3 regions of the Parviterribacter multiflagellatus genome follow, and region 1 is predicted to be linked to each of the others. Evidence: riboswitches for the same ligand, from Rfam matches in the RefSeq annotation. Region 1 holds a riboswitch; each other region holds the start of a gene.

Region 1 (10,303 bases):
GCCTGGTCGGGGGAACGCTCGCGCTGCTGGCCGATGACGCCGGCGCGCTGCGCGGATGACCGCACGTCACGTCACGCTCCTCCTCCTTACGGCCGCTCTTGCGCTGCTGGCCGCGGCGCCCGCGCCCGCCGCGGTCCGCCTGCTCACCGCGACCGGCGCGCCCGCCGGCACGCCGGTGCGCGACGACGGCACGCGCCTGCGCGCGTGGTCGGCGACCGGCGCGCACATGCTCGTCCGCCGCGACGGCCGCACGCTGCGCGTCTCCCGCGCGGGTGTGCCGCTCGGCCGGGCGCCCCAGCTCGACCGCGCCTACGCGATCGGCCCCGGCGAGCGCACCGTCGCGGCCGGCGCGGACGCGCACCGGCTCGAGCTGCGCGCGCCGGACGGCCGCGTGACCGGCACCGTCGCGCGCGAGGGGGTGTGGATCGAGCCGACGGTCGCGTGGTCGCGCGACGGCGCCCGCGTCGCGATCGGCGTCGGCTCCGGGCTGGTCGTGTCCGACACCGCGACAGGCGCCGAGCTGCTGCGCTGGCGCGGGGAGGAGCCGCTCCCGCCCCACCAGGCGTTCGCCCCCGACGGGACCGCGCTCGTCGTGGTCGACGACGAGCGCGTGGTACGGCTCGACCTCGCGACGCGCGCGGCGACCACGGTGTACGACGCGGGCCGCGACGCGTGGCTGCTCGACGCGGCGTGGAGCCCCGGCGGCGCCATCGCGGTCGCGGACGGGGCGGCCATCCACGTGCTCGGGTTCGCCGATCTCGTCCCCGGCGGCGAGGGCTTCGCGGGGCTGGGGTGGAGCGGCGACGGCACGGCGCTCGCGTACGTCGTCCAGCGGGCGCGTGACGCCTGCTCGCCCCCGCAGCAGGGCGTGGGGCTCGCACCGCCCGGCGGCGCTCCGCGCGAGCTCGTCGCGCCGGCCGACCGCGAGGTCCGCGCGCTGCTGTGGTCACCGGACGGCCGGACGCTCGCCGCCGACCTCGGGCCGGTCGCCCAGCCGGAGAAGCGCGGGCGCCGCCGACCCTGGCCGCGCACGATCCCGCGCTTCTACGGCGTAGCGACGACGGCGGGGAACGCGGCGGTGCGGCGGATCGTCGTCCGTGCCGCGCGGGCGCTGAAGGACGGAGCCCGCCGCGAGACCGTGCTCAGCCAGGTCCGCCTCGACGTCGCGGCGGCGACCGAGCGGTTCGGCGGGGTCTTCGACACCGCGGTGCGCGAGCGGCTCGGCAACGCCCTCGACGACTGGCTCGTCGCCGCGGGCTTCACGCCGGTCGCGGCGTACGACGAGATCACCTGCTGACCGGCGCGTAGGATCCGGCGCATGGTCGACCGCCTGCCCTACACCGAAGACGACGAGGCCAACGCGCTCATCGCGCAGGACCCGCTCGCGCTGCTGATCGGCTTCGCGCTCGACCAGCAGGTCACCGTCCAGAAGGCCTTCTCCGGGCCGCTCGCGCTCAAGCAGCGCCTCGGCGGGCTGGAGGCGGCGCAGATCGCGTCCGTCGACCTCGAGCCGGTCTTCCGCGAGCGTCCCGCGATCCACCGCTTCCCCGGCTCGATGGCCAAGCGCGTCCGCGAGCTGGCGGCCTACATCGACGAGACCTACGACGGCGACGCCGCGCGCGTGTGGAAGGACGCGTCGACGCCGGAGGAGCTGAAGGCGAACCTCGCCGCGCTGCCGGGCTTCGGCACGATGAAGGTCGACGCGGTCGCGACCCTGCTCGCCAAGCAGTACGGCGTCGCGATCGCCGAGCCGCTCGTCCCCGACTACCCGACGCTCGGCGCGGTCGACTCGCCCGAGGCGCTCGCGGAGTACCAGGCGAACAAGCGCGCGCAGAAGGCCGCGGCGCGCGCGGCGAAGGCGGCAGCCAAGGCCTAGGAGCGCGGGCGGCAGCGACTCGGGCCCCGGAGAAAGCCCGAGCCGCTGCAAGCTGCCCAGCTCACCGGCGCGTGTTCCAGCGCCAGCGGCAAGGCGGCGAACCATAAGCAGGGCATCAAGATGCCGGTACCGGACATTCGTCCAGGTTCCGTTCCCCTGGCGCGAGCGCGGTCATCCGCCGTCGCCGGGCGCAGTCCGTAAGGTCCGCGGCGCATGCCCCGCCTGCTCGCGCTCGCTCTCACGGCGTTCCTCCTCGCGCCCTCCACCGCCGCCGCGCAGACCTCGGCCGGGGAGGACGCGTACCGCCTCGCCCGCTCCATCGCCCTCGCCGGCCCACGCCCCGCCGCGTCCGCCGCCGAACGCCGCGCCCAGGAGCGCGTCGTCGCGCGCTTCCGCCGTGCCGGCCTGCGCCTCGCCACCGACACGTTCACCGTCCCGGGCAAGGGCCGCTCGCGCAACGTGCTCGGCATCCGCGACACGCCCGCGGACTGCCTGCAGATCCTCATGGCGCACAGCGACACGGTGCCGCCGGCGCCCGGCGCGGACGACAACGCGTCGGGCATCGCGACGCTGGCGGCGCTCGCCACGCGGCTTCCGGCCGAGCCGGCCTGCGACGTGTGGCTCGTCGCGACGGGCGCGGAGGAGCGGATCTACACGGGCCGCGACGACCACCTCGGCGCGCTCGCGCTCGTGCGCCGCGTCAAGCGCCTCGGTCGCGCGGACGACCTGCGGTTCGCGCTGTCGCTCGACGAGGTCGGGCGGGGCACGTCGTTCTGGCTCCGCTCGCCGGTCGCCGCCCCGCGCCCGCGCGTGGAGCGCGCGCTCCTCACCCGCGCCGACGCCGCGAACGTCGCCGTCCGGTGGGTCGCCGACACCGGCAGCGGCAACTCGGACCACCGCGAGTTCGAGCTGGCCGGGCTGCCCGCGATGAAGCTCGGCGTGCCCGACGACGCCTGCCGCCACACCGCGTGCGACACGGCGGGGCGGCTGCAGCGGGGCGCGTTCGACCGCGTGCTGCGCGTGGTCCGCCGAGTGGTCGCCGGATAGCCTGCATCCGCGATGTCGGAGGTGGAGAGCGTCGTCGCGCCTGAGCGGCTGCGGAAGCTCGGGAGCTGGCTGCTCAACCAGTCGGGCCTGCGCGCGCGGCGCGTCGTGGGCCAGCGGCTCGCGGAGGCGGGCGCGCGGCGGGACCAGTACCTGCTGATGCTCGCGGTCGACGACCTCGGCGCGGCGAGCCAGGCCGACCTCGGCCGGCAGATGATGATCGACCGCAGCGACATGTCCGCGCTGATCGACGAGCTGGCCGCGGCCGGGTTCCTCATGCGCGAGCGCGACGAGCAGGACCGGCGCCGCAACGTCATCCGCCTCACCGAGGCGGGCCGGCTGCGGATGGAGGAGCTGAGCGTCGTCGTGGACGCCGCGCAGGAGGAGCTCTTCGCGCCGCTGACCCGGGCCGAGCGCGAGAAGCTCGAGCGGCTCCTGCGCCGCATCGTCGAGCACCACCGCTGAGCCGCCGCTCGCGATTGGCACGGCTCCGCGCGGGGCAGGCCGCTGCCCGTGGTCAGGATCGAGACGGTCGGGACGTGGCGCGAGCTGGACGACGCGACCAGCGACGCGAGCTGGTGCCGGCACGCCGGGCACCCGCGGCCCACGCTCGTCTTCCGCGGCCTCGCACGGGCGACGTACTCGAACGTGTCCTCGCTCGCGCGGCTGGAGGGCGACTACGCGAGGCTCGAGCGGCACCTCATCCGCAACTTCCGCAAGTACGCGCACAAGGCGGCGCCGGGCCCGACGACGTGGGACTGGCTGGCGCTCGGCCAGCACCACGGCCTGCCGACGCGGCTGCTCGACTGGACGTTCTCGCCGCTGGTGGCGCTGCACTTCGCGACGGCGTCGTGGCCGGACGACGACGCGATCCTGTGGGCGGTCGACGTCGTCTCGGCGCACGAGGCGCTCCCGCCGCGGCTGGCCGAGCCGCTGGCGGAGGAGGGCTCGGTCGTGTTCACCACCGACGGCCTGGCCGACTGCGGCGTGCCGGACCTGCAGGCGCTCGACGCGCTCCAGGACGACACGCCGTTCGCGGTCTTCTTCGAGCCGCCGACGCTCGACGAGCGGATCGCCAACCAGGCCGCGGTCCTGTCGGTCCTCTCCGATCCGACGTGCCACCTCGACGACTGGCTGCGCGAGCACCCCGACGCCTGCCGCGCGTGGCGCATCCCGGCGGCGCTGAAGGCCGAGGTCCGTGAGCGCCTCGACCAGGCGCAGATCACCGAGCGCGTCCTCATGCCCGGCCTCGACGGCCTCGCGACCTGGCTGCGCCGCTACTACTCGCCGCAGTCCGCCTCGGACGAGGCGAGCGCGCAGCACGAGGGCTCGATGGCCTAGCTCCCGTCCGCCCGTGGGCCATGGCAACGCGGATCGCGAGTGAGCGCCCGGCGGGATCGGTGTGTCGTGCGTGAGGGCCGCGAGGCGCCCCTCACGGACGGCACGACGCCCGCCGGGCGCTCAAGAGCGATCGATCTCGAACCACACGTGGGTGGAGCCCGCGTGGACGCCCCAGCGGTCCGTCAGCTCCTCCACGAGGTGCAGCCCCCAGCCGCCGACGTCGGTCTTGGGCCGGTCGCGCGCGACGGGCGTGAAGCTCGATCCCTCGTTGACGACCTCGACGCGCAGCGTGCGCGGGCGCGGCGCGTCGATCTGGAGCCGCACCGAGCCCTCCGCGCCGTACTTGACGGAGTTCGTGACGAGCTCGGAGACGAGGAGCACCACGTCGGGCCGGACTGCGGGATCGATCGCGGGGCCCAGCTGCTCGACCGCGCGCCGCGCGTGGTACGGCGCGCGCGGATCGCGGGGGATGTCGACGTCCAGACTCGTCCTCATCGGCGTCACTGCTGGTGAGCCCAGCCTAGTACAGGGTTTCCGCCCGATGTCCCTGCAAAACGTGTCTCATCGCACATCGGGCGCGGGCAGGTTCTCCGGGTGAGCGGGAACGCGCGCGCTACTATCTCCGCCGCCACGCGGATGTGGTGGAATTGGTAGACACGCAGGCTTCAGGTGCCTGTGCTCGCAAGGGCGTGGAGGTTCGAGTCCTCTCATCCGCATAGCTCGCAGGGGGCGTTGCTACCCTGTCGAGCGGCCAACAGGCCGCTATCGTCTAGGGGACTAGGACGCCGCCCTCTCACGGCGGAAACCCGGGTTCGAATCCCGGTAGCGGTGCTCGATCTGACCCTCGCCTCGGCGGGGGTTTCGTCGTTCTGGAGCAGATCGCGCCACCGGTGAGCAAGTGCTGAGTTATGCTCGCCGGCGTGTCCGAGTCCACCGGGCAGAGCATGCTCGTCGACTCGACACGGTGCTGAACGTCCTGCACGGCTGGCTGGGGGAGGCGGTCGAGGTGCGCGTCGAGGTCGCCGAGCCGCCGTTCACGCTCGGCCGGATGCGCGGCGTGCTCGCCGGGGCGGACGGCATCGCGACGCCCGAGCACGACGGCGAGTACGGGTTCGCGCTCGGCACGGGCCGCGAGTTCGCCTTGCGGCGGTCGCACGCGCCCGAGGGCGTCCTCTGGCCGTACGCCGGGCGGCTCGAAGTCGCAGTGATCGACGACGCCGCGACGGCGGACACGATGGACGAGACGGTGGCCGCGCGGCTCGTGTTCTCCGGCCCGCCGCTCGGCGCGCCGCCCGCGCGCGGGTGAACGACCGGGCCGAACGCGCCTACGCAGGCGTGGTTCGGCGACCGCGGGGGTAGGCGTCCGGAACGGGACCGAACCGGTTCCGTCCCCCTACCCTGGAGACCTTGGCGCCCAACGTCGTGCATGTCCTCGAAGAGGACCCTCAGCTCGCCTCCGCGCTGGATGAAGCGGAGCTCGCCGTCGCCGCGCGGCACCTCGTGGCCGCGGAGGTGCGGCTGCCCCGTGGAGCATGGAAGGCCGACCATCCCCTGGGCGGTTCGCCTGGCGATCTGGGGTTCCTCATCCTCGACGGGTTCCTCGTCCGCGAGACCGCCGTGGGGCGGCACTCGACGGCCGAGCTGCTCGGCTCGGGGGACCTGATCCGCCCGTGGGACCACCGCGAGGACGCGGGCGGTGCGCCCGTGGACGCGGAGAGCGCGTGGCGCGCGCTGCAGCCGACGCGGCTGGCGGTGCTCGACGCCCGGTTCGCCGCGCTCTGCACCCGCCTGCCGACGATCACCGCCGAGCTGCTCAGCCGTACGCTGCGGCGCTCACGGCTGCTCGGGCTGCTGCTCGCGCTGAGCGCGATGCCCCGGCTCGATGCGCGGCTGCTCGCGCTGCTGTGGCACCTGGCCGACCGGTGGGGGAGCGTCGGGACCGAGGGCACGACCGTGCCGCTCAAGCTCACGCACGCGACGCTCGCGCAGCTCGTGGGAGCGCAGCGCCCGAGCGTGACGAGCGCGCTGCGGACGCTGGAGGACCGCCACCTCGTCCGGCGGCTGCCCGAGGGCGGCGGCTGGCTGCTGCTGGGCGACCCGCCGGGCGATCCCGAGCAGGCGCTCGCGCGGGCCCGCGTGGCGGCGTAGCGGCGGTCCGCGACCGGCTACCAGCAGGCGGCGAGGGCGACGTACGCGCCGAGCTCGACGAGCTTGTTCGTCGCGCCGTAGACGTCGCCGCTCGCGCCCCCGAACGACCGCAGCGCCGCGAGCGAGCACACCGCCATCACCGCGAGCGCCACGCCGAGCGCCGCGAAGCCCGGGCCGACGCCGCCGCACAGCAGCGCGACCGCGACCGCGACGACCGTCGTCGCCGCGACGTGCGGCCAGCGGGTCCGGAGCAGCGCTCCGGCGCCGTCGGGCTGCGCGGGCGGCAGCAGCCACGCGAGCGGCACGGTCGACCAGCGCCCGAGCACGTGGCCGACGAGCGCGGCGAGCAGGACCTCGTCGCCGTCGAGCGGCGCGAGCGTCGCGAAGGGCAGCGCGACCGCGAGCACCACCGCGAGCGCTCCGAACGTCCCGACCCGCGAGTCGCGCAGGATCTCGAGCTTCCGGGCGCGCGTCGTGTGCGCGCCGAGCGCGTCGGCGCAGTCCGCGAGGCCGTCCTCGTGGAGGCCACCGGTGACGAGGATCGCGGCCAGCAGCGCGAGGAGCGTCGCCGGGCCCGCGTCGACGCCGACCGCGTCGAGCCCGATCCGCACGCCGCCGAGCACCCCGCCGACGAGCAGCCCGACGACGGGGAACCAGAGCGACACTCCGGAGAACCGCTCGGCCGTGAGTGGCGCGGTGTCCCGCACCGGCAGCCGCGTGAGGAAGCCGACCGCGGTGCGGAGGTCAGCGACGGGGGTCACCGCGCAGCGGCGCGGGCGCGTGTCACTGGAAGCGACCGGGCTCCCACAGCGGCTCCTCGCCGCCGCGGTTCGCCCCGCGCGAGAGGATGAAGAGCAGGTCGCTCAGGCGGTTGAGGTACCGCAGGACCTCGGGGTTCGCGCCCTCGACCTCCAGCGCGCGCCGCTCGGCGCGCCGGCACACCGTCCGGCACACGTGCAGGTGCGCGGCCGCCTCGGTCCCGCCCGGGAGGAGGAACGAGCGCAGCTTCGGCAGGTCCGCGTTGACCTCGTCGCAGCGCTCCTCCAGCCACGTGACCTGCTCGGGCCGCACCCGCAGCCGCTCGCGCGCGGCAGGGTCGTCGGACTCCGGCACGGACAGGTCGGCGCCGACGTCGAACAGGTCGTTCTGCACCCGGCGCAGCCAGCCGGCATACGCGTCGGGCAGCCCCGCGGCGTGGAGCGTCACGCCGATGTGGGAGTTCAGCTCGTCCACATCGCCGTACGCCTCGATGCGCGGATGGGTCTTCGGCACCCGGCTCATGTCGCCGAGATGGGTCTCGCCCGCGTCGCCGAGACGCGTGTAGATGCGCGTGAGGTTGACGGTCACCGGCGCTAGGATTGCATGCGTCAAGGGTCGGTGGCCAAGGGAAGTCCGGTGCGAATCCGGCGCGGTCCCGCCACTGTGACCGGGAAGCGATCCGCACGCGACGACGCGAGCCACTGGGCCGAGGAGACCTGGGAAGGCGCGGTGAGCAGGGCCAGGCAAGGCCCGCCCCGGGAAGCCAGGAGACCTGCCTCCGACCAGCAAGCATCAACGCCCTCGTGGAAGCAAGGGGTGGCTCCTCGCATGAACGTCCTGTCCCGCGGCCTCACCGCCGCAGCCTGCGCCGCAGCGCTCGTCACGACCGCCGCGGCCCCCGCCGCGGCCGACACCGTGAACATCCGGATCGAGGGCGATGACGCGACCCTCGCCTCCAAGCAGCGCCTCGTCGTGCCCGCCAGCGGCACCTTCGCGATGGCCGACGGCACGCCGTGCAACTGGGACTCGATCGGCGGCGCCATCGAGACCGTGACGGGCGGCAACTGGGACCGCAAGGCGCTCACGAGCACGATCGCCGGGGAGTCGCACACGTACGCGCAGAACGACTGGTGGCACGTCTGGCAGAACCGCAAGCCGACGACCGCGGCGAACTGCGCCGTCCCGCTCGCCGACAACGACGACATCCTGATCTTCGCCCAGCGTGACGACGCGCAAGGCAACCCGACCCGGATGCCGCTGGTCGTCTCGATGATCACCGCGCCCTCGAACGGCGTCGCGGCCGAGGTGTGGGTCCAGGAGGACACGTTCACCTACAGCGACGGCGTCGTGACCAAGCCGGCGGCAGGCGTGACCGTCACCGCCGGCCCCAAGAGCGGGGTCACGGACGCCGCGGGCCGCGTCTCGTTCAGCGGCCTGCCGGACGGCGTCAACCCGATCCAGGCCACCGCGCCGAACCGAGTGCGCTCGAACGTCTTCTCGCTCATCACCAACGCCGGTCCCCAGGTCCAGCCGCCGAGCACGCCGCCGCCGACGCAGAAGGACACGACCGCGCCGCGGAGCAAGATCGTGGGTCTGGCGAAGCGCGTCTCGGCCGCCAAGGCGCCCAGGCTCCTCAAGGGCACGGTCACCGAGGCCGGCGGGATCCGCTCGGTCAAGCTCCGTCTCACCCGCACCAGCGGCGGCAAGTGCTACGCGTGGAGCGCCAAGCGGGAGCGGTTCATCCGCCGCCCGAAGTGCGGCGCGAGCAGCGGCTGGTGGTGGAGCGTCGGCGACAAGGCCGACTGGGAGTACCAGCTCCCGGCCAAGCTCCCGAAGGGCCGCTACGTGCTCGACGTGAAGGCCACCGACCGCAGCTACAACCGTGACGAGGAGCGCCGGACCGGCGAGAACCGTGCCGTCTTCGAGGTTCGCTAGCACCGCCTTCGCGGCGTTCGGTGCGGTGCTGGCCCTGGCCGGCACCGCACAGGCCGCGTCCCCGCGCGTGGAGGCGCTGGTCGTCGGCCGCGACGGCTGGAGCGTCGGCCCGCAGCAGGTGAGCGTCGGGGCGCTCACGGTCGGCTCGTGCCGGCTCCAGGCGGGGCTGCCGATCGGCGTGCTGCGCGCGCTGCGCCTGCCGTTCACCGTCGAGGGCTCGTGCCGCGCGCTGTACGTCGACCAGGTCCGCGGCGACCGCGAGCGCGGCGCCGCCGGCTGGGTCTACAAGGTCGGCCGCCGCGTCCCGGGCCGCGCCGCCAGCGATCCCGCCGGCGCGCTGCGTTCCGGCCAGCGCGTCACCTGGTTCTGGTGCAAGCGCGCCGGCGCGTGCGGGCGGACGCTGGCGACCAGCGGGCGCTCGGCCAACGGCCGCCTGACGGTGACCGTGACCGGCTACGACGACTACGGCCGCGGGACCCGCGTCGCCGGCGCGACGGTGATCGTCCGCCGCGTCGGGACGAGCACGCGCCAGACGTACCGGACGGGGAGCGACGGCACCGTGACGGTGCGCGTCGCGCCGGGCAGCCGCTACCGGATCGACAGCCGCCGCGCCGGGCTCGTGCGCGGCTTCCCCACGGAGGTGCGCGCACGATGACGCGGAAGTCCCTGAGCGTCGCGGTCGCGGCCACGATCGCCCTCGCCACCGGCTGCGGCCCGGGCACCGGCGCGGACGAGCCCGCGAGCGTCAAGCTCACCATCACCGACGGCTTCGGCGCCGAGACGATCCTCGAGCAGCCGTCCCCGAAGGTCGAGGGCGACGACACCGTGATGCGCCTGCTCGAGCGCAACGCCGAGGTCAAGAAGCGCTACGGCGGCGGCTTCGTGCAGTCGATCAACGGCGTCACCGGCGGGCGCGAGGGCGGCCGCCCCGTCGACTGGTTCTACTTCGTCAACGGCATCCTCGAGGACGAGGGCGCCGCGTCGACCGACGTGCGCGGCGGCGACCGCATCTGGTGGGACCGCCACGACTGGGGCGCGGCCAACACCACGCCCGCGGTGGTCGGCTCGTTCCCCGAGCCGTTCGTGTCCGGCATGGACGGCAAGAAGTTCTCGACGCGCATCGAGTGCGACGAGGGCATCCGCGACGCGTGCGACACGGTGCAGGACAAGTTCGGCGAGCTCGGCCTCGTGGTCGGCAAG
Region 2 (10,303 bases), 620 kb from region 1:
AGGACGGGGTCCCGGGTGAGCGCCGCGACGCCCTCGCGGGCGCGGCCGGTGTCGTGCTCGCCCCGGTGCGGCCGGCGGCGGGCGTGCATCGCGCGGGCGGCCGCGGCGACGGCGAGGAACGAGGCGGCGTCGAGGAGCAGCGCGGCGTGCAGCTGGCCGGCCGCGGCGAGGACGCCGCCGAGCAGCGGCCCGAGCGTCATCCCGAGGTACCGCGCGCTCTCGATCAGCCCGTTCGCCTGGGCGAGCCGCGCGGTGCCGCCCGTGTCACCGGTCGCCGCCGGCACGAGCGCGAACTCCGCCGGCTGGCTCAGCGCCGTCCCCGCCCCGAGCAGCGCGGTGAGGAGCAGCAGCGGCGCGAGCGCGTCGGTCGCGACCACCATCAGCGCGGCGGCGGCCGCCTGCGCCAGCGACACGACGATGAGCAGCCGCGCGTTCTCGACGCGGTCGGCCAGCCGCCCCGCGACCCCGCCGAGCAGCACGACCGGCGCGAACAGCGCGAGGAAGAACGCGGACACCGCGAACGCCGACCCGGTCAGCGCCTCGACGTGCAGCGCCATCGGCACCCACAGCAGGAAGTCGCCGGCGGCGGACAGGCCGACGGCCAGCGTCAGCAGGCGCAGGTCGCGGACGCGGAGGAGGAGGGCCATCGCGGGAGACCCTCCGCCCGGTCGCTTACGGCCTGCTTACGGCGGATGCGATGATCAGGCGGTGCCCGCCGGCGACGACGACCCTGAGCTGCTCCTCAGCGTCCGCGACGCGAACCGGCTGCGGGTGCTGGAGGTGCTCTTCCGCCGTCCCGGCAGCACGCGGATGGACGTCGTGGACGCGACCCGGCTGTCGCGGCCGACGGTCTCCACGCTGCTCGACGAGCTGGAGGCCGCGGGCGTCGCGGCGCCCGCGGAGGACGACGGCGCCGACCGCCCGCGCGGCGCCGGGCGCCCGCCGGTGCGCATGGCGCTCGTCCCCGACGCCGCGTTCGCCGTCGGCCTCGACGTCGGCCACGCCCACGTGCGCGCCGCCGTCTGCGACGTGAGCGGCCGGATGCTCGCCGACGACTGGTCGCCCGCCGAGGTCGACCACGCGCCCGAGGCGAGCCTCGACCTCGCCACGCGCCTGGTCACGAGCACCCTCGCCCGCGCAGGGGTCGACCGCGAGCGCGTCGTCGGCGTCGGCATGGCGCTCGCCGCCCCGGTCGACCGCGCGACGAGCACCGTCTTCGCCGAGGGCATCCTCCCGAGCTGGACCGGCGTCCGGCCCGCGGCGGAGATGGAGGAGCGGCTCGGGCTCCCCGTCGCCCTGGAGAACGACGCCAACCTCGGCGCCCTGGGCGAGCGCGCGTTCGGCGCCGGCCGCGGCATCGACGACATGGTCTACGTCCGGCTGTCGGCCGGCATCGGCCTCGGGCTCATCCTCGGCGGCCGGCCGTACCGCGGCGCCAGCGGCATCGCGGGGGAGCTCGGCCACGTCGAGAGCGACCCGACCGGGCTCATCTGCCGCTGCGGCAAGCGCGGGTGCCTGGAAACCGTCGCGACGCCCGCGGCCGTCGCCCGCCTGCTCGAGCTCAGCCGCGGCGAGGCGGTCGGCATGCGCGACGTCGTCGAGCTCGTCGAGGCCGGCGACCGCGGCGCCCGCCGGGCGGTCACCGACGCGGGCGCCGCGGTCGGGCGGGCGATCGCGATGGTGGTCAACGTGCTCAACCCGCGGCTGGTCGTCGTGGGCGGCGAGCTGGCGGCGGCGGGCGAGCACGTCCTCGCGCCGATCCGCGCCGCCGTCGAGCGCGACGCCGTCGGCCCGTCGGCCGCGGCGGCGACCGTCATGGCGGGCACGCTGGGGGAGCGGGCGGAGGTGCTCGGCGCCGCCGGCATGGTGCTCGAACGCGCCCCCGCGGCGCTCGCCCGCCGCCTCGCCGATACGGCGAACCTCTCACAGAACACCCCCTCTCCGGCCTCCCGAGGTCGTTAATTCTGCAAAGCGCTTGACGGAACTGCGCTGGCGGGCCTAAGGTCCGCCGCGGGTTGGGGCCGTGGGTCGTCCGTGGGAGGGCGCCCCGTCACGCGGTCCCATGTCTCCAGCAGGGGAGAATCGATGAGGATGCGCAGGGCGATCCACGCGGCGGTGGCCGCGGGACTCGCCGTCGTCGGGGTCGCAGCGGCTGGAGCGCCAGCTCACGCCGCGGACGTCCCGACCTACCTCGACACGAAGCGCTCGTTCGAGGAGCGCGCGGCCGACCTGGTCTCGCGCATGACGCTCGCCGAGAAGGCGTCGCAGACGATCAGCAGCCGGGCGCCGGGCATCCCGCGCCTCGGCGTCCGGCCGTACGGCTGGTGGAACGAGGCGCTCCACGGCGTCGCGCGGCTGCAGTACAACGAGACCGGCAACGCGACGGTCCTGACCAACACGACCTCGTACCCGATCAGCCAGTCGCTCGGCGCGACGTGGGATCGCGACCTGGTCTACCGCGTCGCCCGCGAGATCGGCGACGAGGCGCGCGAGGTCGTCCCGAACAACACGCAGTCGCTCGACTTCTGGTCGCCGACGATGAACCTCAGCCGCGACCCGCGCTGGGGCCGCAACGACGAGGCCTACAGCGAGGACCCGCTGCTCACCTCCGAGCTCGTGGGCCAGTTCGTCAACGGCATGGAGGGCAACGACCAGAGCGGTCTGCTGCTGCCCGAGGCCGACGGCTACAAGAAGACCGTCACGACGATCAAGCACTACGCGGCCAACAACAGCGAGGTCAACCGCCTCACCGGCTCGTCGGACATGGACGACCGGACGCTGCGCGAGTACTACACCAAGGCCTTCCGCGACGTGGTCCGCAAGACGCAGCCGGGCTCGGTCATGAGCGCGTACAACCGCGTCAACGGCACGCCCGCGACGGTCGACCCGTACCTGCTCGACACGCTGCTGCGGCAGACGTTCGGGTTCAAGGGCTACGTCGTCTCGGACTGCGACGCGATCTTCGAGGTCGTCAGGGGCCATCGCTGGCAGCCGCCGACGTGGACGCGGCCGGTGAACAACACCGAGCGCCACGCGTTCGCGATGGCCGCCGGCACCGACCTGAACTGCAACGCCGGCTACCACGACCAGTTCAGCAACGCGAACACGCTGCCCGATGCGGTGCACCAGGGCATCGAGACGCTGACGGACACGTTCAACGTGAACGATCTGGACCAGGCGCTGGTGCGGCTCTTCACCGCGCGGATGCAGCTCGGCGAGTTCGATGACGAGAACGCCGTGCCGTGGGTCCGCGAGGCCCGCGCGCGGCTGCCGAAGGACACGTGGACGAACACGGAGTCCAACGGCGCGGTGACCCAGACGAAGGCACGGCTCGACCTCGTCCGCGAGGCGGGCGCCAAGTCGATCGTGCTGCTGGAGAACGACACCACGACGCGGCGCGACGGGACGAGCGGCAAGCTCCTCCCGCTGGCGGTGCCGAAGAGCGGCGCGTTCAAGGTCGCGGTCATCGGCCAGATGGGCAACCCGTCGCCAGCCGAGATGTACCTCGGCGGCTACTCGAGCACGCAGGGCCCGTCGGGCCAGGCCAACCTCGTCAGCGGCTTCGCCGGCATCAAGGCCGCGGTTCAGCAGGTCAACCCGGGTGCGACGGTCGAGTACCTGCGCGGGTTCACCGGCAGCGGCACACGCGCGGAGGACCTGCTCGAGGTCGACCCCGCGGCGGTCTCGGCGGCGGCCAGCTACGACGCGGTGATCGTCTACGCGGGCACCGACGCGTACACCGCCGACGAGGCGGCCGACCGGCGCAACATCCAGCTGCCGGGCGCGCAGTCGCAGCTCATCGCCCAGGTGGCGGAGCGCAACCCGAACACGATCGCCTACCTCGAGACGATCGGGCCGGTCGACGTGACGCCGTTCGCCGGCAAGACGGCGGCGATCCTGTGGAGCTCGTACAACGGGCAGCGCAAGGGCGAGGCGCTCGCCGACGTCCTGCTCGGGGCGCACAACCCGAGCGGCCGGCTGCCGTCCATCTGGCACCGCGACGAGTCGCAGCTGCCGGACATCACGAGCTACGCGATCCGCGCGAGCGGCTCCAACCCGGGGCGGACCTTCCAGTACTTCCAGGGTCCGGTCCGGTACGCGTTCGGCCACGGGCTGAGCTACACGACGTTCACGTACTCGGACCTCGTTGTGAGCGACAGCGTGGACGCCAACGGCGCCGTGGACGTGCGCGTCCGCGTGCGCAACAGCGGCGAGCGGGCGGGCGACGAGACCGTCCAGCTCTACGCCACGACGCCGGACGCGCCGGCATCGGCGCAGCGGCCGATCAAGCGGCTCGTCGCGTTCGAGAAGGTGCGGCTGGCGCCCGGTGAGGGCCGCACGGTGCGGTTCTCCGTGCCGGTCCGCGAGCTGGCGTTCTTCGACCAGGGGCAGGGCCGCTGGGTGATCGACCAGGCGCGGTACGGCCTGCAGATCGCCCGCTCCAGCGCCACGGGCGACGTCGTGCTGAGCGACGACGTGCGGGTGACCGGGACGTACGCGCCCAAGCCCGCCGTGCTGTCGGTCAAGCCGGCGATGGAGGGCGACCGCGCGCGTGACGTGCAGTACCGCGTCGCGTTCCCCGAGGGCGTGCGGATCGACCCGCAGCCGACGGTCGCGATGAGCGACGACACGCTCTACGGCTACGTCCGCAAGGGCGCGTCGAAGCCGATCCCGAGCGGGATGACGTTCTCGTACGAGAGCAACCGCCCGGACGTCGTGTCCGCCGGCGCGGACGGCCTGCGGACCGTCGGCAACGGCGTCGCGACGGTCACCGCGAAGGTGACGTACGCCGGCGTGACGCGGACGACGTCGTTCGTCGTGCGGGTCGAGTCCAAGCTGTCCGGGATCACCGTCGGCGGCAAGCCGCTGACGGCGTACGACCCGGGCCGCGGCTTCCAGCCGGACGTCTACGCGTACGACGTGATCGTGCCCGAGGGCGAGGCCGGCGTGCCGCAGGTCGCGGCGCAGGCGGCCGACCCCGACACGGTGGTCGACGTCCAGCAGGCCGGCGCCGTGCCGGGCACCGCCCGGGTCGTCGCGACCGGCGCGGACGGCATCCGCCAGACGTACGTCGTGCACCTCGCGCGGCGGGCGACGGGCGACGAGCTCGACGGGGCGGTCGGCGCGCAGTGGCGCTGGCTGCGCCCGGACGCGTCGGCGGTCACCGCGGGTGAGCGAGCGCTGTCGATCGGGCTGCGGCCCGGCACGCTCGACGGCACGGCGAACAGCGCGCGGAACGTGCTGGTGCAGCCGGCGCTGGGCGACTGGACGGTCGCGACGAAGCTGACGTTCAGCGGGCCGCTGGCCGCGGCCGGGCAGCAGGCCGGCCTGATCGCCTACGCGGGCGACGACGAGCACCTGCGGCTGGGATGGGAGCACGGCGGCGGCGCGCCGCGGATCTCCCTCACGGTCGAGGACGCCGCGTCGGGCGCGCCGGTGACGCAGACGCTCGCGTCGGTCGCCACCGCGTCGTCGCTGGGCGACGCGCGGACCGTGTGGCTCAAGCTCGTCAAGCGCGGGCCGCGGTACGTCGCGTACTGGTCGAAGGACGGCAGCGACTACCGCGTGCTGTACGAGACCGGCGCGAGCCTGGAGAACGTGCAGGTCGGGCTCTACGCGTTCGGCGCCGCCGCCGCGTCGGACCTGACCGCGTCGTTCGACTGGGTCCGCGTGCGCAACGGCAAGCCGGCGCCGGCGGGTGAGCCGGCGACGCCGGAGCCCGCAGCGCCCGTCGGGCCTGAGGGCCCGGCCGGGCCGGACGCGCAGGCCGGGGGTGCGCCGTCCGCCGGCGGCGCGCCCTCCACCGCGACCCCGGCGGCGGGCCCCTCCTCGCCCGCCGCCGCGGTGCGCGGGGACGCCGCGTCGCGCCGGGCCGCCGCCCGCGCGGTGCGGCCGGTGGTCGTCGCCCGCACGGTGCGGGTCGACGGCCGCCGCGCGGCCGTGAAGGTGCGGTGCCCGGCGGCCAAGGGCCGCTCGTGCCGGGGGACCGTGGCCGTGACGGTCGCGGGCCGCCGCGCCGGGACGCGGACGGTCACGGTCGCGGGCGGCCGGACCACGACGGTGCCGATCACGCTCCGTCGCTCCGCCGTGCGCGGGGCGACCCGTGCGCGGGCCACGGTGCTCGCGCCGGCCGCCGCCGCGCGGTAGCCGCGCCTCGGGTGGGCCGTCGCACCGTCGCCTCGCGGCGGTGAGGCGGCCCACCTGCGCAACTCCCGCGCCGCACAGCCGTCCTCGTCTGCATGAGGTGGCTTGCAGGCATCGTCCTCGTCCTGGCGTTCGCCGCGCAGGCGGCGGAGGCGCGGGTGGTCCACGGCCGCATCGGCGAGCGGACGTACCGGGTCTTCGTGCCCGACACCCCGGCGCCGGCGGGCACGCGGCGGCCGGTCGTGTTCGTCCTTCACGGCGGCGGGCGGCGCGAGTCCGGCGGCACGATCGCCACCCAGAGCGGGTTCGACGCCGAGGCGGCGGCGCGCGGGTGGATCGCGGTCTACCCCGACGCGCGCGGCGGGCGGTTCGTCGTCGACGGGTACCTGCCCCGCGTCCACGGCGTGACGCCGCGCGACGAGCTGCGGTTCGTCCGCGCGCTCCTTGCGCGGGTCGGCGACCGCCACCGCATCGACCGCTCCCGCGTGGCCGCGGTCGGGTTCTCCAACGGCGGCTTCCTCGCGTACGCCCTGGCCTGCGAGCGCCGGCCGCTCGTCACCGCGATCGCCGCCGTCGCCACCGTCGAGACCCTGACGCGGTGCGCCAACGGCGGGCGCCGGCCCGTCGCCGTGCTCCACCTCCACGCGACCGAGGACCGCGTGCTCCCGCTCGACCGGGGCCGCCGCGGCGCGTACGACTGGCCGTCGCCGCGCGCCACGGTGCGCCGCTGGCAGGAGCGAAACGCCGGTCGCGCGCCTGCGGAGCTGCGCGTCGTCGCCGGCGAGCACGGCTGGCTGCCCGGCATGACGCCCGTCATCGGTCAGTTCCTCACCGACGTGATTGCGAGCCGCCGGGGCGCGCAGTAAGGTGGCCGCCGTCAGCACGACGAACGAGGAAGCCGGTGCAAGCCCGGCACGGTCGCGCCACTGTGACCAGACCTCGCAAGGGCCTGGAAGTCAGGAACTCGGACGTCGTGAACATCCCCGTCGACGGACGCGAGTTCCCGAGGAGATCCATGAACCCGGCTTCGCCCAACCCCATCCCGCTTCGCGACCTCCGGCCCGCGTTCTTCGCCGCCGCGCTCGCGCTGCTGACGATCTACCTGGTGCAGTTCGACCAGGGCGCGATCTCGCAGACGGGGACCTTCCTGCACGAGCTCGTCCACGACGCCCGGCACCTGCTCGGCGTCCCCTGCCACTAGCGCTCCTCGGACCTTCCGAGAGCCATGGTCTGGCCCCTGATCCGCAGGGGGCTCGTCGTCGGCGCGATCGCCGGCCTGCTGGCCGGATGCTTCGCGTTCGCCTTCGGCGAGCCGCTTGTCCAGGACGCGATCGACATCGAGGAGGCGGCGGGCGCCCACGCGTCGCTGCAGCTCGCCGTCCCCGCGCACGTCTCCGACTGGGTCGTGAGCCGCGACGAGCAGCGCGGCGGCCTGTTCCTCGGCACGCTGCTGTACGGCCTCTGCGTCGGCACGGTCTTCGCGCTCGTCTTCGCCGTCGCCCGCGGCCGTGGCGCCGCGCGGGACGACTGGCAGCTGTCGGTCCGGCTTGCGGGCGCGCTGTTCCTCGTCTTCGTGCTGGTGCCGTTCCTCAAGTACCCGGCGAACCCGCCCGCGGTGGGCGACCCGGACACGATCGGGGAGCGGACCTGGCTCTACCTCGCGCTGCTCGCGGGCGGCGCGGCCGCGCTGCTGGCCGCGGTGCGGGTGGCGTGGAGCGTCGGCCCCGACGCGCCCGTGTGGCGCCGGCCGCTGCTGGCGGGCGGGACGTTCGTGGTCCTCGCGGGCTTCCTGCTGCTCGTGCTGCCCGGCGTGGACGAGGTGCCCGACGGCTTCCCGGCGTCGCTGCTGTGGGAGTTCCGGCTCTCATCGCTCGGCACGCAGGCCGTGCTGTGGACGGCGCTCGGCGTCGGGTACGGGATCGCGTCGCTGCGCGCGGTCCCCGGACGAGCCACCGCCACCGCGTAGGCCGGGTGCGCCGCCTCGTGCTCCTCCGTCACGCGCCGACCTCGGCCGTGCGCCGCGCCGCGTTCCCGCTCGACGAGCCGCTCGACGACGCCGGGCGGGACGCTGCCCGTGCGCTGCGCGGGCGGCTCGGCCGCGGCGACGCGCTGTGCAGCGAGGCAGGCCGCGCGCGGGAGACCGCCGCGGCGGCCGGGCTCGCGCCGGTGCGGGTGGAGCGCGCGCTCAACGAATGCGACTTCGGCACGTGGCGCGGGCGCTCGCTGGCGGAGCTGAACGAGGCCGACCCCGAGGGGGTCGCCGCGTGGATGGGGGACCCGGCCGCCGCGCCGCACGGGGGCGAGTCGCTGGCGGCGTTCGTCGCGCGGGTCGGGGAGTGGCTGCGCGGCCAGGCCGAGCGCGACGGCCGCGCCATCGCGGCGACGCACGGCGGCGTCGTGAAGGCCGCGGTCGTGACCGCGCTGGGCGCGCCGATCGACGCCTTCTGGCGGATCGACGTCTCGCCGCTCCATCTCACCGAGCTGCACGCGCACGACGGGTGCTGGACCGTGACGAAGGTGAACGCGGCGGTGGTCGCGCCGGGGCGCACCGCGGAGCCGGCGCCGGCGGAGGCCCAGGCGTGAGCGGCGCGGCCGTGCTCGTCGGGTTCGGGGCGGACGTGGCCTTCGGCGACCCGCGGCGCGGGCATCCGGTGGCGCTCTTCGGCACCCTCGCCGCGCGCCTCGAGCGCGCCGTGTGGCGGCCCTCCCGCCTCGCCGGCGCGGGCTACACCGCCGTCCTCGTCGGCGGCACCGCCGTCGCCGCCCACCTCCTCACCCGCGTCCTCCCGCGCGGCGCGGTGCTTGCCGCGGCGCTGTGGGTCGCCCTCGGCGGCCGGTCGCTGGCGCGCGAGGCGCGGCGGGTCGGCGGCTTCGTCGCGGCCGGCGACCTCCCGGCCGCGCGCCGCGCCGTCCCCGCGCTCGTCGGCCGCGACCCCTCCGCGCTCGACGGCCCGGAGCTGTGCCGCGCGGCCGTCGAGTCGGTGGCGGAGAACACCGTCGACGCGGTCGTCGCGCCGCTCTTCTGGGCCGCGGTCGCCGGGCCGGGCGGCGTGCTCGCGCACCGCGCGGCGAACACGCTCGACGCGATGGTCGGGCACCGCACGGCGCGGCACGAGCGGTTCGGGTGGGCGTCCGCGCGGCTCGACGACGTCCTGAACTGGCCCGCCGCGCGGGTGACGGCGCTCGCCACCGCGGCCCTCGCGCCGCTGGTCGGGGGCTCCCCCTCCGCGACCCTGCGCACCACGCTGCGGTACGGCGCGCGGCACCCCTCGCCGAACGGCGGCCGCGCGGAGGCCGCGTTCGCCGGCGCGCTGGGCGTCCGCCTCGGCGGCACGAACGTCTACCCCGAGCGCGTCGAGCACCGCCCGCACCTCGGCGACGGGCGCGCGCCGAGCCCGGCCGACGTCGACCGCGCCGCGCGCCTCTCGCTCGCCGTCGGTGCCGCGTGCGCGCTCGCCGCCACCGCGGTCCGGAGGGCACGCGCGTGAGCGGCGGGCTCCTCGTCGCCGGCACCGCGTCGGACGCCGGCAAGTCGCTCGTCACCGCCGGGATCTGCCGCTGGCTGCACCGCCGCGGCGTCTCCGTCGCGCCGTTCAAGGCGCAGAACATGGCGCTCAACTCCGCGGTCACGCCGGGAGGGGCGGAGATCGGGCGCGCGCAGACGATGCAGGCCGCGGCGGCCGGGGTGGAGCCCGAGGCGGCGATGAACCCGGTCCTCATCAAGCCCTCCGGCGCGACGCACTCGCAGGTGCTGCTGATGGGCAAGCCTTACGCCGACGCCGACGCGCGCTCGTACCAGGAGCTCAAGCACGACCTGCGCGAGGGCGTCGCGGCCGCGCTGGCCGACCTCCGTTCGCGCTTCGACGTGGTGATCTGCGAAGGCGCCGGCTCGCCCGCCGAGATCAACCTCCGCCACGGCGACCTGGCGAACATGGGCCTGGCCCGCAGCGCCGCGCTCCCGGTGGTCGTGGTCGGCGACATCGACCGCGGCGGCGTGTTCGCCTCGCTCTACGGGACGCTCGCGCTGCTCGAGCCCGCCGACCAGGCTTTGATCGCAGGCTTCCTGATCAACAAGTTCCGCGGCGACGCGACGATCCTGCAGCCCGGCGTCGACGACTTCACGCGCCTGACCGGGCGCCCGACGTTCGGCGTGCTGCCG
Region 3 (10,303 bases), on a different contig from region 1:
ACCCTAGTTCACGACGACTTCACAGCCTTCCCCGCCGCGCCGTGAAGCCTTCCGCTGATGGAACCCACCTCCGTCCCCGCCGCACCCGACGCCGCCCAGCCCGAGGGCGACGCCCCGGCGGGTCACACCCGGCGGACCTTCGTCCGGGGCATCGCCGCCAGCGGCGCCAGCACGGTCGCCGCCACCTCCGTCCTCAGCGCCGCCGGCGTCACCGACCTCTTCGGCGGCGAGGAGGCCGAGGCGGCCAAGCTCAAGCCGCCCACGCCGCTCTCCGACTTCAAGGCGATCGCCGCGTCGAGCGCCGACCAGCTGCAGGTCCCCGAGGGGTTCCGCGCCTACACGCTGATCGGCTACGGCGACGAGTTCGCCAACACCGACGGCACCGTCTACCGCTACGGCTACAACAACGACTACCTCGCGTTCTTCCCGCTGAACGGCTCGAACGACGAGGGCCTGCTCTTCGTCAACCACGAGTACCCGTCGCCGTTCTTCCAGAACGGCTTCAAGCCCGTCCAGGGCCAGCCGGCGACGCAGACGAAGACCGACGCCGCGATCCACGAGGAGATCGAGTCGGTCGGCAACTCGATCCTCCACGTCAAGCGTGCCTCGGAGGACCACCGCTGGGAGGTCGTCTCGCCCTCCAAGTACAACCGCCGCGTCTTCGGCGGCGACGTTCCGGGCATGCCCGACACGCCGCTCGACATCACGGGCCCGCTCGCCGGCCCGCGCGACGTCGTGCTGCAGGCCGCCGTCCCGGGCTCCCGCGCCGCGACCGTCGCGATCGGCACGCGCGCCAAGGGCACCGTCGGCAACTGCTCTGGCGGCATCACGCCGTGGGGCACCGCGCTCTCCTGCGAGGAGAACTACGACTCGTACGGCTACCCGCTGCCCGGCGGCTACGGCTGGGGCCAGGTCGACCCGGACGAGTACGACCCGACCACCGGCGCCTCCAACGAGAGCCGCCTGTACGGCTGGGTGTGCGAGCACGACCCGTACGACCCGTACTTCACCGGCCGCAAGCACACCGCCCTCGGCCGCTTCCGCCACGAGAACACGGCGTTCCGCGCGGAGGAGAACAAGCCGTTCGTGCTCTACATGGGCGACGACCAGACCAACCAGGCGGTCTACAAGTTCGTCTCCTCGCGGTCCTACACCCCGGACTCGCGCGACCACAACCTGCGCATCCTCAGCGAGGGCACGCTCTACGTCGCGCGCTGGGCGCCGGAGGGTCGCCGCCGCTTCGCCGCCGACGGCGACGTCGACCCGGTCACCCCGACGTCGGGGACGGGCGAGTGGGTCGAGGTCCACGAGTGGGAGCTCCACGACACCCGCCTGATGCTCGGCGGCTTCCCGTCCGCAGCGGCCTCGCCCGCGTCGAACCGCCGCGCCGCCGGGGTCACCGACCCGGCCGCCGCCAACTACTCCGGCCGCTTCAACTTCGTCAACGGCGACGGCGTCAACGAGTGGGACACCCACTTCGCGACGAACCGCCCCGAGGACGTCGAGGTCGACGTGGACGGCACGGTCTACATCGCGTTCACCAACAACTCGGCGGTGAAGGACCAGCACGGCGCGATCCGCAGGCTCGTCGAGGACGGCAACGACGCGACCGCGCTGACGTTCACGTGGGAGGACTACGCCGAGGGCGGCCCGACGGGCCGCGCCGACGCGGGTGAGCAGGGCTTCTCGTCCTGCGACAACCTCGTGATCGACCAGGCCAGCAACGTGTGGACGGTGACCGACATCTCGTCGTCGTCGCTCAAGGGCTCCACCAGCGCGAAGACGTGGTACGACTACCACGGCAACAACGCGGTGTTCATGATCCCGCGCAGCGGCCCGAACGCCGGCGTCGCGTTCCGCTTCGCGAACATGCCGATCGAGGCGGAGGGCACCGGCCCGTACTTCACGCCCGACGAGCGGACGCTGTTCATCAACGTCCAGCACCCGGGCGAGGTGACCGCCGACCGGCCCGAGTCGGTGTACGGCGATCCCACGACGTACCGCAGCTACTGGCCGGAGGGGAACAAGACGACGGGCCTGAACCCGTCCACCCCGATCCCGACCACGGTGGCGATCGAGAGGGTGCCCGAGTGGCTGCCTGACGCGCCGCCGCAGAACACGATCCCGCCGCAGCCGCAGCCCCAGCCCGGGCAGCCGCCGAAGCCGAACAAGCCCACCGCGTCGCTGCCGTCGTCGGCGAGCGTGGCGACGTTCCTGACGCAGGGCACGCTGGTGACGGTCTACGCCGCGAACGCGGGCACGATCGTCGTGCGACTGACGGCCAAGCTCCCGCGCGTCGGCCGCCGCGGCACCGCGACGGTGACGATCGCGCGGGCCGAGCGGCGCGTGACGAAGGCGGGCACCTACAAGGTCCGCGTCAAGCCGGGCCGCCTGATGCGCGCGCGCATCCGCTCCGCCGCCAAGGGCAAGTCCCTGACGGCGACGCTGACCGCGCTCGTGCCGGGCACCAAGAAGGCGCTGAAGGACACGATCAAGCTCCGCGGCTAGGCCGTGCGCTCGACGCCGCGCGCCCGCTCCGGGGCGCGCGGCGCGAGGCGCCGGCCGGGCAGGAACCGGACGTGCAGGTGGTCGTCGTCGGGGTCGCGGGCGACGACCGCGCGGACGCGGTAGACGCGCTCGATCAGCGCCGGCGTGAGCACGGCCTCGGGCGTGCCGGCGGCAACGACGCGGCCGTCTTGGAGCACCACGACCGCGTCGCAGTAGAGCGCCGCGAGGTTGAGGTCGTGGAGCGCGACGACGGTGGTGATCGGCAGCTCGCTCACCAGCGTCATGAGGTCGAGCTGGTGGTGCACGTCGAGGTGGTTCGTCGGCTCGTCGAGCAGCAGCTCGGTCGGCTCCTGCGCCAGCGCCCGCGCGATCTGCACGCGCTGGCGCTCGCCGCCGGAGAGCGTGTGCCACGGCTGCGCGAGCCGGTCGGCGAGGTCGGTGCGCGCGATCGCCTCGGCGACCGCCCGGTCGTCGGCCGCGCTGCGCCCCGTCCACGCGCCGCGGTGTGGGATGCGGCCGAGCCGGACGACGTCGAGCACGGTGATCTCCACGTCGGTCGTCGCGTGCTGGTCGACCACCGCGAGCCGGCGCGCGACGTCGCGCCGCCTGAGCGTCCCGAGCTCCCGCCCGTCGAGGAGGACCGCGCCGCCATCCGGCCGGCGCAGTCCCGCGAGCAGCCGCAGCAGCGACGACTTGCCCGAGCCGTTCGGCCCGAGCAGCCCGAGCGTGCCGCCCCGCGCGACGTCCAGCGAGACGCCGTCCACGATCAGCCGGCCGCCCGCCGACCAGCGCACGTCGCGCGCCGCGACGCTCATGCGCTCCGCCCGCGACGGCGGTAGAGGATCGCCGCGAACGCCGGGACGCCGACGAGCGCGGTGACGACGCCGACCGGCAGCTCCTGCGGGTCGAGCACCGTCCGCGCCGCGGTGTCGACCCACACGAGGAAGATCGCGCCCACGAGCGCGGTGGCGGGCAGCAGCATGCGGTGGCCCGGGCCGACGAGCAGCCGCGCCGCGTGGGGCAGCACGAGCCCGACGAACCCGATCGCGCCCGCCGCGCTCACGAGCGTCGCGGTGAGCAGTGCCGTGACGACGAGGAGCAGGCCGCGCAGCCACGCGACCGGCACACCGAGCCCGGCGGCGGCGTCCTGCCCGAAGCTGCACGCGTCGAGCGCCGGGGCCTGCGCGACGCACACCGCCATCGCGACCGCCGCGACCGCGCCCGCCACGAGCACGTCGCCGTAGTCCGCGCCCGCCAGCGAGCCGAGCAGCCAGAACAGCACCCCGCGCGTCTGCTCGGCGTCGGCGGACGAGGTGACGATGAACGACGTCAGCGCGCTGAACAGCTGCGTGCCCGCGACGCCCGCGAGGACGATGCGGTCGGTCCCGCCACCCGCGCCCGCCGCGAGGAGCAGCACGAGCCCGAACGCCACCAGCGCGCCGATGAAGGCGCCGGCGCTCAGCGACACCGCGCCGCCCCCGATCCCGAGCACCACGACGAGCACCGCGCCGGTCGACGCGCCAGAGGAGATCCCGAGCACGAACGGGTCTGCCAACGGGTTGCGCAGCAGCGACTGCATGATCGCCCCGCACAGCGCCAGCCCCGCGCCGCACACCGCGGCGAGCAGCGCGCGCGGGAGCCGCAGCTCCCACACGATGCCGTCCTGGATGCGCGTCACGCCGGCGTCGCCGCTGACCCCCAGGTGCTCGCCGACCACGCGCGCGACGTCGCCCGCCGACAGGTCCGCCGGGCCGATCGCGATCGACGCCGCCAGCGACGCGAGCAGGACGGCGAGCCCCGCCGCCCACGCCGCGACGCGGACGGCGAGGCGGGCCGGGGCCGGCAGCGCGACCGCCGGGCGGACGTCAGGGGCGAGCTCGTGCACTACCGCGCCAGCCCGAGCCGGCGCAGCCCGGCCGCCAGCTTCTCGACACCGTCGACGGTGCGGAGCGACGGGTTCAGGTCCGCCCCGTTCATCGCCACGTAGCGTTTCTTGCGCACCGCGGTCAGCCGGCGCGTGACCGGGTTGCGCTCGAGGAACCGCACCTTCGCGTCGAAGCTCTCCGCGGACTGCTGGCGGCGCGTCAGGTCGCCCAGCACGAGCACGTCCGGGTCGCGCTCGGCGACGCTCTCCCAGCTGACCTGCGGCCACTCGTCGTGGGTGTCCGCGAAGACGTTCTCGACGCCGACCGCGCGCGAGATGATGCCCGACGAGCCGCAGCAGCCGGCCATGTACGGCGCCTTGGAGTTGGCGAACCAGAAGGCCACGGTGACGCCCGGCCTCGCGACGTCGCCGGACGCCGCCGCGAGCCGCCGCCGCAGGTCGGCGACGACCTGCTCGCCGCGCTCCTCGACGCCGAAGATCCGCGCCAGCTCGCGCACCTCGTCGTAGATGACCTCGATCTTCAGCGGCTTCGAGCGCGGGCCGTCGCCGCTGCCGCCGCCCGGCCGGTCGGTGCACTCCGACGGGGCCATGTAGGTCGGGACGCCGAGCTGCGCGTACTTCGCGCGCCGGTCCGGATCCTCGCCGTTCAGCGCGAAGCCGAACGACGCCGTGACGAGGTCGGGCTCGCGCGCCAGCACGCGCTCGAACGAGGGCGCGTCGTCGCTGAGCCGCTCCACCTTCGCGTTCTCCGCCGCGAGGTTCTCCCGCACCGGGTCGGTCCACGTCGCGGTGCCCACCATGCGGTCGGCCAGGCCGAGCGAGAGCAGCACCTCGGTCGAGCCCTGGTTGACCGACACCGCCCGCTGCGGCGGAGCGTCGACCGTCACCGTGCGGCCGCAGTTGCGCAGCGTCATCGGGTAGTCGGCGGCGCTGGGCGCCGCGGCGGCCGTCTCGCTCTCGTTCTCCCCACATCCGGCCAGGGCCACAGCGGCCACGGCGACGACGAGGACCTGCACCAGCCGCGAGCGCATCGCGGTCTCCTTCGATCAGAGGGCCCGTACGCGGAGCCCGTTTGGCGTGATCCGGCCGGTCGCGCACGAGCGTGCACGGCGGGCCGCAAGCCAGCAGGTCTTCGGGCTCGGGATCGTCCGGACGCGGCGCCTTCCCAGCCTGCCGGAGCAGGCCAGTGGCGTGTCGCCGCCTCCGTCTCCCATACCGCTGCGCGTCAGCTCCGGCTTCTCACCGGATTCCCTGACCCAGGGTGGGTACGACTGGCTCGCGGCAGGACCCTACACGACGGCGGCGGGGACCCAAGCGTCCATGCCCGGCTCAGCCATCGCGCGCCACGCGTCGGGGCCGGCGCTCAGCTCCGCGTCGGTGAGCAGGCAGGCGTCGAGGCGGGCGCGGATCGCGGGCTCGTCGAGGTCGGTGCCGATGAAGACCAGCTCCTGCACGCCGTCGCCGGGCCGCTCCCACATGCCCGCCGGACCGACGGTCAGGACGCCGCCCGCCTGCGACCACTCGCCCGCGAGGTGCGGCCGGTCGGCGAGCCAGAAGAAGCCCTTGGCGCGGATGACGCCCTCCCACGGCGCCTGCATCAGCCGCCAGATCCGCTGGGGGTGGAACGGGCGGCGGGCGCGGTAGGCGAACGAGCCGATGCCGTACTCCTCGGTCTCCGGCTGCTCCTCGCCGCGCATGACGCTCAGCCACCCGGGCGCGTTGGCGGCGCGCTCGAGGTCGAAGCGACCGGTACCGACGACCTCGCTCACCGGCACCTCGCCCCGCACCGCGCCGATCACCGTCGCGGCCGGGTTGAGCGTGCGGATGACCGCCGCGGTGCGCTGCAGCGTCTCGTCGCCGGCCAGGTCGGCCTTGTTGAGCACGATCACGTCGGCGAACTCGACCTGCTCGACCAGGAGGTCGACCACCGCGCGGTCGTCCTCGTCGGACAGCCCGAGCCCGCGCGTGGCGAGGTCGTCGTGGCCCGCGCACTCGTCGAGGAACGTCGACGCATCGACGACGGTGACCATGGTGTCGAGCCGCGCGAGGTCGCTCAGCGCGACGCCGTCCTCGCCTGGGAAGGTGAACGTCTCCGCGACCGGCATCGGCTCCGAGATGCCGCTCGACTCGATCAGCAGGTGATCGAACCGCCCCTCCCGCGCCAGCCGCGCGACCTCCACGAGCAGGTCCTCGCGCAGCGTGCAGCAGATGCACCCGTTGCTCATCTCGACCAGCCGCTCCTCGACGTGGTCGATCGACGCGTCGCCGCGCGCGACGAGCTGCGCGTCGACGTTGATCTCGCTCATGTCGTTGACGATCACGGCGACGCGCAGCCCTTCGCGGTTGCGCAGGACGTGCTCGAGCAGGGTGGTCTTGCCGGCGCCGAGGAAGCCCGACAGGACGGTCACGGGGAGGCGTGGGAGGTCCATGCCTCCCACGCTACCAAAATGAGATCTATTCTCAGTTTGAGCGCCGTCTGGATTTCGGGGCGAAGCGAACGGGCACCCCGTCCCATGCCCCACCACCTCCCGATGACCAAGCTCGACGCGCTCCGCGCCGAGTACCGCGAGCTGATCGGCTCGATGGAGTACGCGTTCGCGATGGGCCACTCGCACACGCTCGGCACCGACCCGCGGCTGACCGCGATCCGCGAGCACGCCGCCGATCTGCGCGCGCGGATCGCGGAGCTGACGGAGGGTGGCGGGCCGGATGCGCCGGCCCGCTCCCCCGCCTGACGAACCGCCCGCGGCCTACGCGGGCAGCGGGATCGGCCGGGCGTTCTTCAGCAGCCCGTGCGGATCCAGGACGAACTTCTTCGAGGCGCCGCCGTCGAAGTCGGCGTAGCCCTGCGGAGCGTCGTCCAGGTTGATGACCGTCGCGTTGACGGCCTTCGCGATGTGCGCGCGCTCGGCGAGGATCGCCTCCATCAGCCCGCGGTGGTACCGCATGACCGGGCACTGGCCGGTGACGAACCGGTGCGACTTGGCCCAGCCGAGGCCGATGCGGATCGACAGCGAGCCGACCTTCGCCTCCTCGGTCGCCGCGCCCGGGTCGCCGGTGACGTAGAGCCCCGGGATGCCGAGCTGGCCGGCGGCCTTCGTGAGGTCCATCAGCGAGTTGAGGACCGTCGCCGGCGCCTCCTCGCCCGCGTGCGAGCCGTGCCCGTGGGCCTCGAACCCGACCGCGTCGACGCCGCAGTCGACCTCCGGCACGCCGAGGATCTCCGCGATCTGGTCCTTCGGGTCGCCCTTGGAGACGTCGATCGTCTCGCAGCCGAAGCTGCGGGCCTGCGCGAGCCGCTCTGGGACCAGGTCGCCGACGATGACGACCGCCGCCCCGAGGATCTGCGCCGAGTGCGCCGCCGCGAGCCCGACGGGCCCGGCGCCCGCGACGTACACGGTGCTCCCGGTGCCGACGCCCGCGCTCACGCAGCCGTGGTAGCCGGTCGGGAAGATGTCCGACAGCATCGTGAGGTCGAGGATCTTCTCCATCGCCTCGTCCTTGTCGGGGAACGGCAGGAGGTTCCAGTCCGCGTACGGGACCATCACGAACTCCGCCTGGCCGCCGACCCAGCCGCCCATGTCGACGTAGCCGTACGCCGAGCCCGGCCGGTCCGGGTTCGTCGTCAGGCAGACGCCGGTGTGCCCCTCCTTGCAGTTGCGACAGCGGCCGCAGGCGATGTTGAAGGGCGTCGAGACGATGTCGCCCTTCTTGATGAACTCGACGTCCCGGCCGACCTCGATCACCTCACCGGTGATCTCGTGGCCGAGGATCAGCCCCTCCGGCGCCGTGGTGCGGCCGCGGACCATGTGCTGGTCGCTGCCGCAGATGTTCGTCGCGACGATCCGCAGGATCACCCCGTGGTCGCACTTGCGCCCCACGTTGTCGGGGTGGACGCCCGGCCCGTCCTGCAGCTCGAGCTTCGGGAAGTCGATCGACTGGACCTCGACGCGCTTGGGGCCCATGTACGCGACGCCATGGTTGTCCGCCATGTGCGTGCTCCTCTCCCGCCCGGACCCGGAGCTGGTCGCCCCTGCGCTTCAGCCCGGGCGTCAGGTGTGGACTACCACTCGGCCGCCGCCATGGCAAGGTCGAGGAAGTGTCTGCCGCGTTCGGTGAAGTCGCGGTAGGCGTGGTAGCTCGGGGCGGCGGGGGAGAGCAGGACCGTGGTGCCGAACGTCGCGCGGCGGTGAGCCTCCGCGACGGCTTCGTCGAGATCGGCGCAGGCGGCTGCGCGCGCGTCCGGGACGCCCGCCTCGCGCGCCGCCGCGAGCAGCCGCGCGCCAGTGGGAGGAACGGCGAGCAGCGTGACGTCGGGACGGCGCGCCAGCTCGGCGGCCAGCTGCGCGAAGTCCTGCTCGCGGTCGGTGCCGCCGGCGATCAGCACGAGGTCGCGGCCGGGGTAGGCGGCGAGCGCCGCGAGCGTCGACTCGGGCGTGGTGGAGATCGAGTCGTCGACCCAGTCCACGCCGTCGCGCGTTAGCACGGTCTGGAGGCGGTGCGGGAGCGGCTCCAGGCCGGTGAGCGCGGCCGCGAGGTCCGCCGGGCGCGGGAGGCCGGCGGCGTCGAGGGCGGCGAGGGCGGCGCAGAGGTTCGCGGCGTTGTGGCGGCCGCGGAGGGGGAGCGCGTCGGCTGCGACGTGCACGCCCGCGCCGTCCGCGATCCCGCCGTCCCTCTCGACATGCCAGCCTTCCGGCGTCTCGAACACGACCCGCAGCGCGGTCCGGCTCGCCGCCGCCACGGCCTCCGCGTCGGCCGGGCGCAGGACGCAGGTCGCGACCCCGGGCAGGCTCAGCAGCCGGAGCTTCTCGCGCCGGTACGTCTCGACGCTCCCGTGCCAGTCGACGTGCTCGCCGTAGAGGTTCGTCATCACCGCGATCTGCGGGCCGGCCGGCAGGTCGGCGATCTGGTAGCTCGACAGCTCGAGCACGACCCACGTGTCGGGGCCGGCGACGTCGAGCAGGTCGAGTGCCGGGCGGCCGATGTTGCCTGCCAGCTCGACCGGCACGCCGGCGGCGCGCAGCAGGTGCGCGGCGGCGGTCGCCGTGGTCGACTTGCCCTTCGTGCCGGTGATGCCGATGACGCGCTGCGGGCCGTGCTCGGCGAGCCACAGGCCGGTCGGCGTCGTGTGGGGGATGCCGCGGGCCGCGAGCGTGCGCAGCTCGTCGCGGTGGATCGAGACACCGGGGGAGCGGACGACGACGTCGCACGCGCCGAGCGCCGCGACCGCCTCCGCGCCCGGGCCGGTGACGCGGGGCGCGAACGCCGCGACCTCGTCGGGCAGCTCCTCCGCGTCGGGCGCGTCGAGCGCGACCGCCGCGATGCGCGCGCCCGGCAGCCGCCGCGCGAGCTGGGTCGCGAACGAGCGGATCTCGCGGCCGAGGCCCCAGACCCCGACCGTGCGGCCGTCAAGCTCCGAGAAGCGCATGCACGTCGTCGAGGAGCTCGTCGGGCACGCCGTGCTCGTCGCTCAGGCGGAAGTAGGCGTCCGGCTGGGTGCTCGCGGCCCCGTCGAAGCGCGGGAGCACCTCGGCCGCCAGCCGCTTGACGTTCGCCTGGTCGCGCCAGCGCGGGTCGGCGGCCAGGAGGCGGATCGCGGCGACGCTCTCCTCCACCTCGCCGACGCACTCCCACGGCTTCAGCCCGCCGGTCGCGGTCAGCTGCGCGAACCCGTCGTACTGCGCGCGGTCCTCGAGCATCGCGCCGCCGAAGATGCGCTCCAGCGCGTCGGGGTCGAGGAACGGCGCGAGGACGAGGAACACGAACCGGCACTTGTCGCAGTCGCGGCACCAGTGGGTGAGGCGGCGGCTGGGGTCGATCGTGAAGCTGCGGTTGCAGCTCGTGAAGGCCGGGTGGTACGCGTCGAGCTGGGCGAACGCGCGGGCGATCGCCAGCTCCGACGCCGGGCGG

What was found. A riboswitch is a leader RNA that binds a small molecule or an ion and turns the genes downstream of it on or off. The one in region 1 is predicted to bind cobalamin.
Region 2: linked by a shared signal. The riboswitch ahead of AC1UE5_RS00340 (CbtB domain-containing protein) and the one ahead of AC1UE5_RS03170 (hypothetical protein) in region 1 are both predicted to bind cobalamin.
Region 3: linked by a shared signal. The riboswitch ahead of AC1UE5_RS25865 (ABC transporter substrate-binding protein) and the one ahead of AC1UE5_RS03170 (hypothetical protein) in region 1 are both predicted to bind cobalamin.

What each region holds. Positions count from the first base shown of each region.
Region 1 covers NZ_JBXPIZ010000001.1:691,525-701,827, forward strand. The annotation lists gene AC1UE5_RS03105 (Zn-dependent hydrolase) at 1-59, shown strand, start outside; gene AC1UE5_RS03110 (WD40 repeat domain-containing protein) at 56-1,297, shown strand; gene AC1UE5_RS03115 (HhH-GPD-type base excision DNA repair protein) at 1,319-1,876, shown strand; gene AC1UE5_RS03120 (M28 family metallopeptidase) at 2,090-2,923, shown strand; gene AC1UE5_RS03125 (MarR family winged helix-turn-helix transcriptional regulator) at 2,936-3,385, shown strand; gene AC1UE5_RS03130 (FRG domain-containing protein) at 3,434-4,261, shown strand; gene AC1UE5_RS03135 (ATP-binding protein) at 4,382-4,756, opposite strand; tRNA gene AC1UE5_RS03140 (tRNA-Leu) at 4,894-4,977, shown strand; tRNA gene AC1UE5_RS03145 (tRNA-Glu) at 5,020-5,092, shown strand; gene AC1UE5_RS03150 (hypothetical protein) at 5,226-5,567, shown strand; gene AC1UE5_RS03155 (helix-turn-helix domain-containing protein) at 5,669-6,409, shown strand; gene cobS (adenosylcobinamide-GDP ribazoletransferase) at 6,427-7,170, opposite strand; gene AC1UE5_RS03165 (cob(I)yrinic acid a,c-diamide adenosyltransferase) at 7,193-7,756, opposite strand; cobalamin riboswitch at 7,733-7,962, shown strand; gene AC1UE5_RS03170 (hypothetical protein) at 7,997-9,103, shown strand; gene AC1UE5_RS03175 (hypothetical protein) at 9,129-9,758, shown strand; gene AC1UE5_RS03180 (DUF4430 domain-containing protein) at 9,755-10,303, shown strand, end outside.
Region 2 covers NZ_JBXPIZ010000001.1:67,543-77,845, forward strand. The annotation lists gene AC1UE5_RS00320 (MFS transporter) at 1-647, opposite strand, end outside; gene AC1UE5_RS00325 (ROK family transcriptional regulator) at 709-1,962, shown strand; gene AC1UE5_RS00330 (glycoside hydrolase family 3 C-terminal domain-containing protein) at 2,092-6,147, shown strand; gene AC1UE5_RS00335 (CE1 family esterase) at 6,240-7,010, shown strand; cobalamin riboswitch at 7,005-7,125, shown strand; gene AC1UE5_RS00340 (CbtB domain-containing protein) at 7,118-7,345, shown strand; gene AC1UE5_RS00345 (CbtA family protein) at 7,370-8,110, shown strand; gene AC1UE5_RS00350 (histidine phosphatase family protein) at 8,116-8,727, shown strand; gene AC1UE5_RS00355 (cobalamin biosynthesis protein) at 8,724-9,632, shown strand; gene AC1UE5_RS00360 (cobyric acid synthase) at 9,629-10,303, shown strand, end outside.
Region 3 covers NZ_JBXPIZ010000013.1:136,303-146,605, forward strand. The annotation lists gene AC1UE5_RS25850 (PhoX family protein) at 58-2,508, shown strand; gene AC1UE5_RS25855 (ABC transporter ATP-binding protein) at 2,505-3,323, opposite strand; gene AC1UE5_RS25860 (FecCD family ABC transporter permease) at 3,320-4,354, opposite strand; gene AC1UE5_RS25865 (ABC transporter substrate-binding protein) at 4,393-5,424, opposite strand; cobalamin riboswitch at 5,500-5,684, opposite strand; gene AC1UE5_RS25870 (GTP-binding protein) at 5,683-6,822, opposite strand; gene AC1UE5_RS25875 (hypothetical protein) at 6,907-7,128, shown strand; gene fdhA (formaldehyde dehydrogenase, glutathione-independent) at 7,144-8,385, opposite strand; gene murD (UDP-N-acetylmuramoyl-L-alanine--D-glutamate ligase) at 8,457-9,821, opposite strand; gene AC1UE5_RS25890 (MurL-like N-terminal domain-containing) at 9,802-10,303, opposite strand, start outside.